DNA from 2 places in the Solibacillus silvestris genome. Region 1 is predicted to be linked to the other one. Evidence: riboswitches for the same ligand, from Rfam matches in the RefSeq annotation. Region 1 holds a riboswitch; the other holds the start of a gene.
What was found. A riboswitch is a leader RNA that binds a small molecule or an ion and turns the genes downstream of it on or off. The one in region 1 is predicted to bind glycine.

Region 1 (8,245 bases):
TCAGCAATACGGCCGCCGCGATGTGGACGAATGGCTGCATGCTGCTTCTCAGTGCATCGATGATGTATTTATTGCCGAATGTGCAGCAAAAAGAAGACAGCCAGTCCAAAATGCTTACACCTGCCATTATACTTGATGATTTTTATCTCGTTTGGCAGTTCATTCGCGAAAAAAAAGCAATGCTGCAATTTTTCATGTTCTATTCCATCGCGCTCATGATTTGCTATTCGCTCGATTCTCAGGAAATGTCTTTTTTAAAGGATTTCCATAACGTTTCCGATACTGCATATGGCATCATCGTTGGGATGACAGGAATCGGCGCTATTGTCGGCGGTTTTTTGGCCGCGAAATTTGTACATAAATTTTCATTGGCTTCGTATATTGGAGCAGGGTTTACATTCACTCTCATTTGTTATTTCACTTTTTATTTTTCGCAAAATCTGCTCATTGCTGTTGGAGCCTTTATACTGCTCGGGTTGTTCATGGCATTCAGCAATGCAGGATATGCAACATTTTATCAGCAAACAATTCCTGCAAAGTTGATGGGGCGTTTCAGCAGTTCGCTCAGCCTAATCGAAAGTATAATGCAAATTTCTTTAACATTGATTATCGGCTTGTTGGCGGAAATGTTTTCAATCCGGCTTGTTACTAGTTTATTCGCTTTTATCGGTGTATTGATTGCTTGCTTCGTTTATGTTCATTTATTGAAAAATAAATTTCTTTTCGTTCAGGAGGAGATAAAATGATCACATATGAAACGACTTGTTTTTGCTGCAAAAAGCCTTTCCTTTTAAAAGAGGGCACGAAGAAATATCAAAAGTTCAAACGGAATATGCGCGGGAAGTTTTCATGCGATGCTTGCGATGACAAAATATATATGGAAGCAAGGAAGCATCTATTAGGTAAACTGCAGTAAATGGCATTATGAAGCAATTAACCCCCATTATGCAAATACAGGTAAGCCTAAATTGAAAAAGCATCGAAAAGAACAATCCGGGCCTCTTCTATGGAAGCCCGGATTCTTTTCCCTATTTTTTTCGAATTGCGTATAAAATGAACAATAAAACAAACCATAACGGAGTAAGCATTAAAGATGTTCTAGTATATTCCGAAACACCCATAATGACTAATAAAAACACAAAGAACGCCAATATTGCATAATTGATAAACGGTGTCAGCGGTGCCTTGAAAATCGATTTTGCGTGCAATTGCGGGTGACGCTTTTTATAGACAATATGTGAAATTAAAATGATGCTCCATACCCAAATAAAGCATATTGCACTAATCGTCGTGACAATATTAAACGCATCATCAGGCATGAAATAACTAAGCAATGCCCCGATCGACACAACTACCGCCGAAAAGAGCAAGCCATTTTGCGGTACGGCATTTTTATTCAATCGGCTGAATGGTGCTGGTGCTTGCTTATTGTTTCCTAAGCTAAACAACATACGACTTGTCGAGAACATCCCGCTATTTCCCGCAGACGCTGCCGATGTCAGCACAACAAAGTTGATCAAACCCGCTGCAATCGGTATTCCCACCAACGCAAAAACCTGCACAAACGGCGAGCTCGCTGCACTTAGCGTATTCCAAGGGTTGATCGTTAAAATGACAAATAACGCCCCAACATAAAACAATAAAATGCGAATTGGTATTTTATTGATGGCTGATGGTATATTCTTTTGGGGATTGGCCGTTTCCGCTGCCGATACACCGACAAGCTCCACACCGACAAAAGCAAATACAACCATTTGGAATGCCATTAAAAAGCCAAATGCGCCATTCGGAAACAATCCGCCGTGCTCCCAAAGATTCGCTACGGCAACCTTCCCTGTTTCTGTTTCAAAACCGATGATCAACAAGACGATGCCGATTGCAATGAGAGCGACAATCGTAATAATTTTAATAAGGGCAAACCAGAACTCCAATTCACCAAATAATTTTACAGTCAGCAAATTCAGTGCCAGAAGACCGACTAAGCATGCAATTGCCGGCACCCATTGCGGAATATTAAACCAATATTGCGTATACATCCCGACCGCAATAATATCCGCCATAGCGGTCATAATCCAGCAAAACCAATACGTCCACCCTGTCACATAGCCTGCCCAATCTCCCAAATATTCTGTCGCAAACTCCGTGAACGATGAATAGCCGCCTTTTGACAAAAGCAATTCACCAAGTGCACGCATAACGAAAAACAGTGCAGTTCCAACGATTAAATACGCAAAAATAATAGATGGCCCTGCAAGTGAAATCGCTTTTCCCGAGCCTAAAAATAACCCCGTTCCGATTGTTCCTCCAATCGCGATTAATTGAACATGACGATTTTTAAGATCGCGCTTCAATTCATGTTGTTCCAAAACGATTCCCTCCAAAGGATAAATATTTTGTCTGCTTATTCGCAGCGCAAAATAATAAGTAAAACAACGCGGTCCATCAATCGAATTTTCTGAAAATAAAAAAGGGGCCGATAAAAATATCAGCCCTGTTAAATAAGAATAATAACGTCTCTCATTACTCTTCTGTCCTTTTGCCTGAGATTATGAACCCTTCGGCGACGCGTTATACGCGCTCTCTCCAGAAACTGCTCCCGTCAGTAGTGTCATCCACGACGATCTTCGCTTGATATATATGCAATTATTTGCCCATAAGTTGTCGGCATCTTCCAACTTCCTATAGATCGCGTTCAATACTATTATTGTACGATAACTAATACTATCAATTATTGTCATCCGATACAATGCTCTTAAAATGCAAATCTACAAATGACTAGCAATTTGCCTATATTTCCACTATTATGCATCCCTATTACAGAAAATTTCCGCTAAAAAAATATTACACCGAAAATAATGAATCTATCATTTTCAGTGTAATATTCAATACTTATTTATTATGAAGGAATTGGTAGCTCCTCGTATTGTTTGAAACTGTATTTACGCGCAGTTCACGCTTTCTGATTTTTATTGCAGCTTATCCTGAACAATTGAATCATCTTCATACGATGTGCGATTAATATCAATCAGCTTTCCTTGTTTCGTATCCGTTTTTTCCATTTTCACAACATATGTGTTCGGCAAGGCTATGTCTGTACACGCAATTTCGTCCTTTTTTCGAATATTTTCATGATAATTTAACTTGATGATCAGCGTTTCCTCTTCTTTATCAATATATTCAAGCTCTCTTCCGCAGCCATCCGAATATGCTGTGACGAAAAGAGCTTCCTCTGTTTCAAAATCGATTGCCGGAACAGAGTCAAATCCGAAAATTTCCGCCCATGCTGTATAAAGCTTCTCGTCTTGCACGATTGAAATGCTTGTACCGACTTCTGGGGGAATCGAATCTAATTGAAACAATAATTCATATTGAACTTCATTGCTTTTCGTTCCGCCTTGATCATCATTTTCATTTTCTTTATTGTCTGTTTGTTCTTGGTCAACAGGTTCTGACGAATTTGTCTGTTCATTCATATTACACGCTGCAAGTAAAAATATTATGCTAACAACTATATAAGGAAACCATTTTTTCAATGTAATTCACCTCGTTTCTTTCATACATTAGTCGTATGAAAGAAACAAAAGTTACGAAATTCAATATTATTGCGCAAAAATATATTGTTTAGGACAGTTTTTCAATCAAAATTCATTTTAAGTGCGTTATATTGTTTTCCAATATAAGTATATCCTTGTTTTGTATACATTTCCCTAGGCGTATCCTTTCCATCCGCTACTAAAATAATCACCTTCCGCTCATAGTTTTCCATAATATATTGTTGCATCGTTGTGCCGATCCCTTGACGCTGAAATTGCGGACTTACGAAAAAGTTATCGATTTCTGCAGTTTTTTGTGATTCAATGACATCGACAATACCAACAACCCGTTCATCGATCAATGCGATAAATTGCTGTTTGCGGTGCTGCTCAAAGTCCCTTTTCAACATGGCACGCTTTCCGTTCGCATAGCTTTCTCCCCATTGTAGATCTTCTTCATATTGCAAAGCTAAATAGGAATCGATTGTACGTGCTGTAACAGGTTCGATTTTTACAGAAGGATGAATTCTTTCTTTCGTAAATACATTTGGCTGGATCGCATACATTTCCAAAATTCCAATATTAAACTGCTGCGACGAAAAATATTGGCGAATATAAAAAGGGAGTTCCACGTCTTGTGGAAAGACGAACTTTAAAAATTTTTGCCTTCTTGATCGCTGGAACTTCGTTAAATAAAACTGTGTCTCTTTCAATTCCTGCAGCGTAGGCAATCTTCTGAAATATACAAAATTGCTATCATACCTATCTTTTATTTCATCGAGTTTATAATGCTTAAAAAGCTCCGTTTCTTTTTCGATTTCCGCGAAAATATGAATGTCTTGAAATGAAAAATTCACGTCGTAACCTCACTTTCGGACTTTATATATAATTATTCCCCTCTCATCATAGCACAATTATACAAAGCTTCGACTGTGGCGCATTGTAGAAACAGCGCAAATATCCATTAATTCGATTTTCATGAATACGTCAAATAATCTAATAATTCAGCAAGTACGCTTTTATGATAATTTAGCGTATAATGTAGTTGTTTATCCAACTATTACACAATTCTCTTGGAGGGTTCGTACAAATGAGTACACGTATTGAAAAAGACTTTTTAGGCACATTGGAAATTCCAAAGGACGTATATTACGGCGTTCAAACAACTCGTGCATTAGAAAACTTCCCAATCACTAAAATGACAATGCACCCAGAATTAATCCGTGCATTTGCCATCGTGAAAAAAAGTTCAGCACTTGCAAATGCAGCAATCGGCAAATTGGATCAAACAATTGCCAATGCAATTGCGCAAGCATCTGACGACATTATTAAAGGGCATTTACACGATCAATTCGTTGTAGACCCGATTCAAGGCGGCGCCGGCACTTCCATGAATATGAATGCCAACGAAGTCATCGCAAATCGCGCATTAGAAATTTTAGGGGAAGAAAAAGGTACTTATTCAATCATTAGTCCTAACAGCCATGTTAATATGGCCCAATCAACAAATGATGCCTTCCCATCGGCTATCCATATCGCAACAGTGACAACTTTGGACAATTTGATTATGGCGATGGAAGTCATGCGTGATAGCTTCATCCAAAAATCAGTGGAATTCGATTCGATTGTTAAAATGGGGCGCACACATTTACAAGATGCGGTTCCGGTTCGATTAGGCCAAGAATTTGGCGCATACGCTGCAGTGGTGGCGCGTGATATCGCACGCATTAAAAAAGCGCAGCAAACGATGCTTCAAATCAACATTGGGGCAACAGCTATTGGTACAGGCTTAAATGCGGACCCGGAGTATATGAAATTGGCAGTAGAAAATATTGCCGCTTATAGTGGTTTCCCGTTCGTGAAAGTGGATAATTTAATCGATGGTACACAAAATACGGATACATATGCTGAAGTATCATCCATGTTAAAAATCGCCATGATGAATATGTCGAAAATTTGTAATGATCTACGCTTAATGGCTTCAGGGCCGAAAGCAGGTTTTGCAGAAATCCGTTTACCTGAGCGCCAACCTGGTTCATCGATTATGCCAGGGAAAGTGAATCCTGTTATGCCGGAATTGATTAACCAGATCGCGTTCCAAGTAATCGGCAATGATGTGACGATTTCCCTTGCATCTGAAGCAGGTCAATTCGAACTGAATGTTATGGAGCCTGTTTTAGTGTTCAACTTATTGCAATCAATTGAAATTATGACGAACGGCTTTACTGTATTCACAAAATACTGCTTGGACCATATCGAAGCGAATGAAGCGCGTTTACATGATTTTGTAGAGCGTTCAATAGGTGTAGTAACAGCTTTGGCACCTCATTTAGGCTACGAGCGCTCAAGCCAGATTGCCCGTGAAGCACTTCATAGCGGAAAATCTGTACGTGAACTTTGCCTTGAATACAACTTCTTTACTGTAGAGCAATTGGATATTATATTAAACCCGTTCGAATTAACACAGCCAGGTATTGCAGGCGAACGTGCATTGGAAAAAAAATAATGGATTGAAAAAAAGCTCCCATGGGAAATTGACTTCTCATCGGAGCTTCTTTATTTAAGCAAACAGAATTTCCTTTGCCAGCGAAATGGCGCGTTTACTTACTTCCAATCTGTCGCCATCTGCATTTTGCTTCACGACGTCATTGTTTTCATCAAAAATGGATTTCAACTGCTTTTTCGGTTTAACACCGACCATCAATTGAGCTATTTCAGACTGCCCACTGCGCAATTCTTCTTGTGATAGCCCCACATTTCCGGAGTCCCCGATTTTAGGAAAGGGGATTGTTTGCTCCTGCTGTGTTTTGCGACGTGTTTGATTTTGCAAGCCTGTGCTTCCGGCTCCAACAGAACGAATCATGAATTATCCCCCCTCTTTCGCTTTTTTATCTTTTCCGCGCGTATGTACATTAACTCGGCCTGGAATAACATAAGCGCTATGGCGGCTATTAATAAAATGACTATCCAAATACCCATTTCGCTTCCTCTTTTCCATCGCTAATACCACTTTACTAAATGAGCGGAATGATACAAGATGAAAAAAGGGCTAGTTTTATTGTAAAACTGTATAAGCATATTGAAGATAAAATTACCCTTTCCCTTTTTGCACATCTACATCCGCATGAATATCAATATGCTGCAATGCTTGAGTTGCCAATTGATCGGCTTCCGCATTTAGTTTACGATCGATAAACTCGTATTGCGGACGAATTCCGAGCCTTTGCAGTTTTGCATCGATTTTATCCGCCCATGCTGACAGCGTTGTATCAGTTACAGCCCATTCTCCGTTCATTTCATTAATAACGACTTGGGAATCGCCGAAGATCGCAACCGTTTGATGATGCACACCCATTTCTTCAAGTTGCTCGATTGCGAGATTCAGGGCCGCATATTCCGCTTCATTGTTTGACATCAAATATTCAGCTAATCGGTTTGTGCGCAATCGGCAATTTTTTCCGTTTTGCTTATAGTAGATGACAACACCTAAGCCAGCTAGCTTTTCCTCACGATTGAAACCGCCGTCAAAATATACCTTTACTTCAGAAGGCTCGGTTTCAAGCTCTTTTAAATACTTTTTCAATTCTTTGAATGTCCATGTACTTTCATGCTCATCTGTTAAAACAACGGATTTCAGACGCCCGGTTTTTTGCAAATCCTCGACGATTGTATACACATGGGCAGCAGGCATCGCTTCACTTCTCCATGTGATTTCCTGTTTTGCAGGTGTGATATATTGCCATTCAATCATTAGCTTCAATAGCCTCTCCCCTTCCATTTGTCACATGTTCTGTATTCGCTTTAAAGAATCTGTTAATACATAGTGTAAATATAAGTATTCCTATTATTAACGGCGGCGAAACGAAAAGCCAAAATTCAGCGCCGCCAATTTTCACTTTGAGGAAAATCGAGATGATTATCGGCTGTACTACGCAAAAAAGGAGACTCGCTAAGAAAAAAGCTCGCTTATTAAAATGTTTGCGCACCATATACAACAAATAATACCACGGCACAATCACAAAACAATAGGCTGGCAGAACATATAAAACAACTGTGACAGCTGCACCGAACGTCATCGATTCATTTGCATAAGGAAATGTATAGCTAATAAAAACAAACACAGCCACAACATAAGGCAAAAAGCCCGAAAAAATAATTTGCCAACTTTTCATCATGCTGCCCCCCATTTTTCATAATTATACCAAATCGGCTTTCTCTATACAAAAACCGCTCAAACGGGTATATTACAATGGGTGATAAAATGAATATAAAATTTTACGAAAATAATGAAAAACGGCTAATTGGCGTGACATTGAAGGATGACTCATTTGGCGAGGAAAATAATATGGCGTTGCATGTCTGTAAAAACGAAGCACATATTATAGAAAACCGTCAACAACTTGCCGCACTTTTACAGGCAGATCTTTCGAATTTTGTTTGTGCAAATCAAACACATAGCGCCAACTTTTTCCGTGTAGAAAAATCCGATATCGGAAAAGGGGCAACAGACAAATCGACAGCCATTGCAAATACGGATGCATTGTATACGTACGAACCGAATATTGTCATCTCCAGTTTTACAGCAGATTGCGTCCCTGTGCTCTTTTACAGCGAAAAATCGGATGTAATCGGTGCTGTCCACTCTGGCTGGCAAGGAACGGTAAAAGAAATTTCTTTAAAATTATTTCAGCATTTAAAACAGGCGGAAAATT
Region 2 (8,245 bases), on a different contig from region 1:
CCCCCGGTTTCAATGTTTTCTTTTCCGTATCTTTAAAAGAATAACGGTCAATCATTACAAGACGAGATACACCTTTATGCGTAATATGCATATCCGGTGTTATCGGATGCACTTGAGGAAATTGCTCAATATCTTGATTTAATTGATTGACTTGGATGGATTGTTCTAAAACACTTGCCACCGCGTAAGCCCCCCTTTGAATAATTTAATAATTTTAAGGTTCCCTTCACGAATGTAAATTAAACACAACTTATACCATATATTGTGCTTATTTGTTCAACAACATTCTATATGTTGGGTTATATAATTTCACTTAAAAAAGATTACAATAAATCTTTTTTTCAAACAAGGGCTTGATTTTTTTCCTTTTCTGTTGAATCCATCTATATCAACGTTTCTAGTATAAAAATTTTTTTCTTGAAAACAAAAACAAATGTTCGCAATCTATTTTTTGAAATTCCACTCATCCGTCAAATATTTCTTTTGCATTAATTGTTCAACATATTGTGTCTGCTGTTCTGTTAATTCATAAGGAATTAGTTCTATATTCAATGCTTCCTCAAACCCTTTCGAAAAAGCGTCCACACATTGTTCAATTGTAAACGGAATGTCGACGAACTGATTCATTGCCACTGCCTTTTCAGGTAATTTTTTTCGCATTCTTTCTTTTTCCTCAGCAGAATCAAAATTAAATACCGACAATAATAATTCTTCATTTAAATCCAATAATATGGCTCCATGCTGTAAAATAACGCCTTTTTGACGTGTTTGCGCACTGCCTGCCACTTTTTTTCCTTCGACAACTAGCTCATACCAGCTCGGTGCATCAAAGCAGACCGCGCTCTTCGGCTTTTTCAGGTCATCTAATTGTTCCTTTGTTTCAGGCACACTAAAATAGGCATTCAATCCTAATTTACGGAAGCCTTGTAAAATCCCTTCACTAATGACACGGTATGCCTCTGTCACTGTTTCAGGCATGTTTGGATAGCTTTCTGAAACGATGACGGAATACGTCAGCTCCTGATCATGCAAAACTGCCCGTCCACCTGTAGGACGGCGAATGAAGCCTAATTGCTGCTCCTGTACAGCCTGCAAGTTAATATCTTTATGTACTTGCTGAAAATAGCCGATTGATAATGTTGCAGGATTCCATTCATAAAAACGGATGACAGGAGGAAATTCGCCTTCACTGTGCCAATCCATCAATGCCTCGTCTAACGCCATATTATATGCTGGACTACATGGGCCCGAATTAATAAAATACCATTGTTTTTTCAAAATTTCTCGCCTCCACTCATTCATTTTAACAAACTGGCTCGACTATCTCTAGTTCATCTCTTATAATAAGAAGTACAGAAAGAAAGGGGCAATATCGCTGTGACAATTTTATATACGATACTAGGAATTTTAGTAGTAATCGTCGCTTATGTAGTCATCAATTCAATGCGCTTAAAAAAAGCCGTAACAAATTTAACACAGGAGCAATTTATTGAAGGCTATCGCAAAGCTCAATTAATCGATTTACGCGAACCGAAAGAATTCGAAGCCGGCCATATTTTAGGTGCCCGAAACATTCCTATGACACAATTCAACACGCGTCATAAAGAAATTCGTCCAGACTTACCAGTGTATCTCTACTGCCAAAACTCTGGTCGTAGCGCCCGCGCTGCATTAACTTTAAAGAAAAAAGGCTATAGCCAACTTTACCAACTGCAAGGCGGCTTCAAAACCTGGACAGGCAAAGTAAAATCGAAAAACTAATCATAAAAGCTCTCTACACGCTAGAGGGCTTTTTATTGTGGGTTTCTACCATTATATTGTTACACGTAAGAAGTCTAACCTTAGTCAAAGAAAAAAGGTCAGAAACAGCTCTGACCTCTTTTTTGCATCATTTTTATGAAATCGTTACTTCTTCTTGCTTTTTATAGCGCAACACTGGCGTACGTGCAGCGCGTGTTTCGTCTAAACGATTGACTACCGTTGTATGAGGAGCTTCCTGAACCAATGCTGGATTATCGATTGTTTCTTGTGCAATTTGAATCATCGCATCACAGAATGCATCCAATGTTTCTTTCGATTCTGTTTCTGTCGGCTCAATCATAATTCCCTCTTCCACATTCAACGGGAAGTAAACTGTTGGTGGATGGTAGCCGAAGTCAAGCAGACGTTTTGCGATATCTAATGTACGAACGCCCAATTTCTTTTGACGGCGGCCTGACAATACGAATTCATGCTTGCAATGACGGTCATACGGCAAATCATAATGCTCTTCTAAACGACGCATCATGTAGTTTGCATTCAACACTGCATATTCTGTAACTGCTTTTAACCCATCTGGACCCATTGTACGGATGTACGTATATGCGCGTACATTAATGCCGAAGTTACCGTAATATGGTTTTACGCGACCGATCGACTGCGGACGGTTGTAATCGAAGTGGAATGTGCCATCTTCTTTCTTCACCAATACCGGCTTTGGCAAGAATGGGATTAAATCTGCTTTTACCCCTACTGGACCCGAACCTGGACCACCTCCACCATGCGGACCTGTAAATGTTTTATGCAAGTTTAAGTGAACACAGTCAAAGCCCATGTCGCCTGGACGCGCTTTGCTCATTACAGCATTTAAGTTTGCGCCGTCGTAGTAAACTTTACCTCCGACACTATGCACAATTTCAGCCATTTCTATAATATTTTCTTCAAATAATCCTAATGTGTTCGGGTTTGTCAGCATTAATGCAGCTGTATCGGGACCGACAACACGGCGTAAATCGTCTAAATCGACTAAGCCATCCTCGCCTGATTTAATCGTAATTGTTTCAAAGCCAGCCACCGTTGCAGAAGCCGGGTTTGTACCATGTGCCGAATCAGGGACGATTACTTTATTGCGGTGCCCTTCTCCATTTGATTCATGGAATGCACGGATCATCATTAGCGCTGTCCATTCCCCATGTGCACCTGCTGCTGGCTGTAATGTCACTTCATCCATCCCTGTAATTTCTTCCAGTGATGTTTGTAAATCATAAAGCAGCTCCATTGCCCCTTGTACCGTTGACTCATCCTGTAATGGGTGAATATTGGCAAAACCAGAATAACGTGCAACAGTTTCATTAATTTTCGGATTGTATTTCATTGTACATGAACCTAACGGGTAGAAACCTGAGTCTACACCGTGGTTACGGCGTGAAAGTGCTGTATAATGACGCATGATATCTAACTCCGAAACTTCCGGCAGATCAGCTGCTTCCTGGCGTACTAATTCTTTTGGCAAGAGCTCTTCAAGATCAAAGTCAGGTACATCAAGAGCCTCTAGATTGTAGCCGATACGACCTGGCTTTGTAATTTCGAAAATGAGTGATTGGTTTTCGTTATGCATTGTAAGCCCCCATTTCTGCAACTAATTGCTCGATTTCTTCCTTTGTACGAATTTCCGTAACAGCAATTAGTGCATGATTTTCTAATTCCGGATAAACACGACCTAAATCAAAACCGCCAATAATACCTTTTTCGATTAATGCTTTGTTTAACTGTGTTACATTATGTCTCGCATTAACGACGATTTCATTGAAGTGCGCCCCTTGATAAACAACTTCAAAACCAGCTGCTTCAAATGCATTTTTTGCAAATCGTGTTTTCACGATATTTTGTTTCGCCATTTCCTGCATCCCCTGTTTTCCGAGAGCCGTCATTGCAACAGATGAGGCAAGTGCAAGCAATGCTTGGTTGGAGCAAATATTCGATGTCGCTTTATCACGGCGAATATGCTGCTCACGCGCTTGCAATGTTAATACATAACCACGGCGTCCGTCTTGGTCTACTGTTTCTCCAACTAAACGACCTGGCACTTTACGCATTAATTTATTCGTTACGGCGAAGTAACCGCAGTGTGGGCCACCGAACGCTTCCGCGATACCGAATACTTGCGCATCACCTACTGTAATGTCCGCACCTAATTTTCCGGGTGGTGTTAAAACGCCAAGTGCCAATGGGTTGGCAGACACGATAAATAATCCCTTTGCTTCATGTGTAATATCTGCAAGTGGCTGCAGGTTTTCGATTTGACCAAAGAAGTTCGGATATTGCACTATGACACCAGCTGTTTGGTCATCAATCAACCCTTTTAATGCATCGATATCCGTCACACCATCTTTAGCCGGGATTGTTACAACTTCAATTGATTGGCCATATGCATACATTGCGACAACATCTTTATATTCTGGATGTACTGCCCCAGAAATCAATAATTTATTGCGACGTGTATGGCCCGCAGCGAGCATTCCTGCCTCTGCCAACGCTGTACCGCCATCGTACATGGACGAGTTGGCGATATCCATCCCTGTCAGCTCCGCAATCATCGTTTGGAACTCAAAAATCGCCTGCAGCTCACCTTGCGAAATTTCGGGCTGGTAAGGTGTGTATGCTGTATAAAACTCTGAGCGCGATATGACATGATCGACAATAACCGGCTTGTAGTGATTGTAGACACCCGCACCTAAAAACGATACATTGCTTGCTGTATCTTTATTTTTAGCCGCCATTTGAGACAATTCTTTCATTAACGCTGCTTCAGATTTTGCTTCTTTGATTTTATAATTCCCTTGGAAGCGAACTTTTTCCGGTATATCCGCAAAAAGCTCATCGATTGTAGCAACTCCGATACGGTCTAACATTTCTTGCTTGTCTTGTTCCGTCATAGGTAAATAACGATGTTTCATTGTTAACCCTCTTTTCAAAATTTTTATTTACTGCGTTTATAAAATGGTGTTTCCACGATTGCTGCTTTCGCTTTATTTTTGCGAACTTCAATTTCTACTTCAATTCCAACTTCCGCGAATTTTGCGTCAATTAACGCTAAACCGATATTGCGTTTTGTCATCGGCGATTGCGTACCTGTTGTAACTTCGCCAATTTCTACGCCATCTTTGAATACTTTATAGCCATGACGCGGAATTCCTTTGTCGATCATTTCAATGCCGACTGATTTACGTGAAAGTCCCTTTTCTTTTTGTTCAATTAAAGCTTGCTGCCCGATAAATTGCGGGTCTTTTGCCAGTTTCACCGCAAAGCCAATTCCAGCTTCGAGCGGAGATATATCTTTTGATAGTTCTTGACCATATAATGGTAAGCATGCTTCAAAGCGCAATGTATCGCGAGCACCTAAACCGGCTGCTACAACTCCCTTGTCTTTTCCGGCTTCTAAAATTTTGTTCCAAAGGTCAACAATCGCCTGTGGTGTGCCGTAAATTTCAAAACCGTCTTCACCTGTATAGCCTGAGCGGGATACAAGCACGGAATGTCCGCCTACATCTACATTATCTTGGAATTTGAAATATTTAATTGTCGCCAAATCCATAGATGTCAGCTTCTGTAACACTTCCTGCGACAAAGGGCCTTGCAGTGCGATTTGGGCATATTCATCTGAAGCATTGGTAATTTTCACATCACCTTCTAGATGCTGCTGCAGCCATTCAAAGTCTTTTTCAATATTAGCCGCATTCACACAAAGCAAATAACGGTCATCCGCTAAACGATATGTTAATAAATCGTCTACAACACCGCCGCTTTCATAGCATAATGCGCTATATTGCGCACCGCCAATTGCAATTTTGGAAATATCATTTGAAAGCATCTTTTGTAAATACGAAAGCGCATCCGGTCCTTCCACAAAAATTTCGCCCATATGGGAAACATCAAAAAGGCCAGCTCGGTTTCGCACTGCATCATGTTCTTCCTTGATTGAAGAAAATTGCACCGGTAATTCCCAACCACCAAAATCGATTGTTTTCCCACCATATTTTGCATATTCATCAAAAAGTGGTGTACGTTTTAATTCATTTGCCATGTTCATGTCCTCCTTAAGTATGTATGATTGTAGACCGATCATTTGAAAAGGGAACTGTATTTTGCATAAATATAACGCGAAACACTGCCTTTTTTATAGACTTTTCAGAAAGCAACTGCTTTCTTCTCCATAAAAAAAGACAGACGAATCCCTTTTCCGAGATTCTCTGTCCTTGCACCTGAAAGTTACACCTAAGTTTGATTATCTATCACATTTTAGGCTTTCCCCGTTGGTGGCTGCAATAAATTCCATGCAGCGCTCTCCAGAGTTGCGTCCAATACGAGTCTTTTTGCCTGAGAGATTCATAGCTGCGCTATTTGCTCCTTCGGCGACGTGACTTCACGTTCTCTCCCCGTACCATCATCCGCGTCAGTTTCTTTAACTAAATTTATAACTTAACTCTTAGCAATATCCTAACATTGAACACATTGAAAACGCAATCTTTTTTTGTTTTTAGTTAAAACACGAATTATATCAAAGAAATAATAGAAATCATTCGCCTTTCAGTCTGTTTACTTGGAAAGCAATATATTCGACAATTTGCCTTAACGTTCTACTTGCCGTAAGCACTTGTATATGGCCTGCTTCCCTATAAAACTTTCTGCGATAGTAATACAGCTCTTCTAACTCCTCTTCTGTAGATTTCTGTACAATGGGGCGGTTTTTGTCATTGCGGATGCGCATATAAATGTCCTCAAATTTTGCATCCAGAAAAAAAACAAGGCCTGTATGACGCATAATTTTACGGTTCTCTTCGTTAACTGCCACTCCACCACCTGTTGCGATAATGCATGCTTCATCACGGAAACTTTTTAAAAAATCCGTCTCGATTTCCCGGAAATGCGCTTCTCCGTATTTCTCGAAAATTTCTGGAATCGTCATTCCTTGCTGCCGGACAATTTCATGGTCCATATCGTAATAAGGCATTTTCAAGAAATAACTTAAACGTCTACCAATCGCACTCTTTCCGCATCCCATAAATCCAACTAAATATATTTTTCGCATGCTGTTCACCTTCTTCTAATTACGAGCTACTCAATTCATACCATCTTCCGTGTAATTGCAGCCGAATTTGGCTTTGTGTTCAGGACCTCAAGCCGTGGGTCAGACAACTGTTGCCGCATCATTCGACAACAGCTGTCTTCCTTTATCGGAATACATGCCCAAATTCGTCATATTACCGGGGCTTTCACTTCTTTTCAATAAATGCTTGTACTATTGCTAATAGAGAGGAATACTTGCATTCACTTTCCCGTCTATCGGAATAGGTGCCCTCTACTGAAAAGAGTTGAACTTCAATGAGTATTTAGTATGTTTATCGTAGCACGAACGTAAATAGATTCCAACGAATTATAAATTTTTAGTTGGGCAAAAAATGCATTCGTATATAAAATTGCAGCCCCCGTAACAATAAATAATAACAGTACGGCCAATAAAAATAACGCGCCTCTTTCATTCCGGAGCCATTGGTAAGACGAGCGCTCTTTGTCGCTCGGTTCCATCCTGCATCACCACTTTCATATTTATTTCATGTCCTGCAACATGTAAATGCCAATTGCGAACATGCGGCAGCATTATTTCATTCCCGCCTTTATTCGATCTTTTCCGTAAATGGTGCTCTGATTTATCAAATATAAATAGCCGATCACTTGGATCATTCAAAATTTCAAGTTGCAATTTGTTTGAATCCAATATTTTTCCGGATGCCGAGTTCATATTATATTGATGCAAATCATAAATGAAAAATTCCCAATTCACATCATCGTTCATTTGTTGTAATTGCTGAATATCCCGCACCCAGACGAAGATAAGAAGACTGATCGAAGCGAATAAAAAGAAGACGGCTAATTGAAACAGACTTTCCAATAATGTAAATCCTCTCTCGTTCAATCTGCTTCTGATCATACGCATAGCTCCTCTTCCAGCCCATCTGCTTCAAACATGACACAAATATGGCTGCCATCATAAACCCAACTGAACAGAGTATCATCAATTTGCTGTATTCCCGAATATTCTCCATATCTCGCATATTTCAGCGCACCGATGAAAGCGGCCTCCGCTGCATGTGCTTGCACTTTTTGAACCGCGATTTGCTGCTTCATATTATACGTGAGGGGAATGATCGTCGAAGAGAGAAAAAATAAAATGACGACCGCTAACAATGTTTCCACAAGTGTTATGCCCTGTTGCCCCATGAAAAACCTCCTTATCCAAAATTCTTCCTTTCCCGATATTAATCGAGTACTGATAGCTCACATTTTCGAAATGATAGGTTAGCCTGCCGAATGCCTGAACATTTCCTCTCGTATTAAAGATGAGGCTAGAGCCGGGCGTCGACAAAAATAATTCAACATGGCGGGGTAAACGTTGGTCATACAAATGTACAGGCTGATTGCGTTCCTT

Region 2: it holds a riboswitch for glycine, as region 1 does, so the genes downstream of both, gcvT (glycine cleavage system aminomethyltransferase GcvT) here and ACTHOQ_RS00120 (amino acid permease) in region 1, are expected to answer to the same signal.

What each region holds. Positions count from the first base shown of each region.
Region 1 is NZ_JBQCJW010000001.1:22,712-30,956, forward strand. Features, by position in the region: gene ACTHOQ_RS00110 (MFS transporter) at 1-746, shown strand, start outside; gene ACTHOQ_RS00115 (hypothetical protein) at 743-916, shown strand; gene ACTHOQ_RS00120 (amino acid permease) at 1,029-2,366, opposite strand; glycine riboswitch at 2,519-2,597, opposite strand; gene ACTHOQ_RS00125 (dehydrogenase) at 2,967-3,473, opposite strand; gene ACTHOQ_RS00130 (GNAT family N-acetyltransferase) at 3,635-4,390, opposite strand; gene aspA (aspartate ammonia-lyase) at 4,624-6,039, shown strand; gene ACTHOQ_RS00140 (DNA primase) at 6,094-6,396, opposite strand; gene ACTHOQ_RS00145 (reverse transcriptase-like protein) at 6,625-7,293, opposite strand; gene ACTHOQ_RS00150 (ATPase) at 7,277-7,705, opposite strand; gene pgeF (peptidoglycan editing factor PgeF) at 7,795-8,245, shown strand, end outside.
Region 2 is NZ_JBQCJW010000037.1:8,665-16,909, reverse strand. Features, by position in the region: partial or broken gene ACTHOQ_RS16445 (vitamin B12-dependent ribonucleotide reductase) at 1-181, opposite strand, end outside; gene lipM (octanoyltransferase LipM) at 445-1,281, opposite strand; gene ACTHOQ_RS16435 (rhodanese-like domain-containing protein) at 1,378-1,761, shown strand; gene gcvPB (aminomethyl-transferring glycine dehydrogenase subunit GcvPB) at 1,895-3,376, opposite strand; gene gcvPA (aminomethyl-transferring glycine dehydrogenase subunit GcvPA) at 3,369-4,715, opposite strand; gene gcvT (glycine cleavage system aminomethyltransferase GcvT) at 4,739-5,842, opposite strand; glycine riboswitch at 6,007-6,110, opposite strand; glycine riboswitch at 6,114-6,206, opposite strand; gene ACTHOQ_RS16415 (shikimate kinase) at 6,335-6,847, opposite strand; gene comGF (competence type IV pilus minor pilin ComGF) at 7,295-7,747, opposite strand; gene ACTHOQ_RS16405 (pilus assembly FimT family protein) at 7,744-8,037, opposite strand; gene ACTHOQ_RS16400 (prepilin-type N-terminal cleavage/methylation domain-containing protein) at 7,946-8,245, opposite strand, start outside.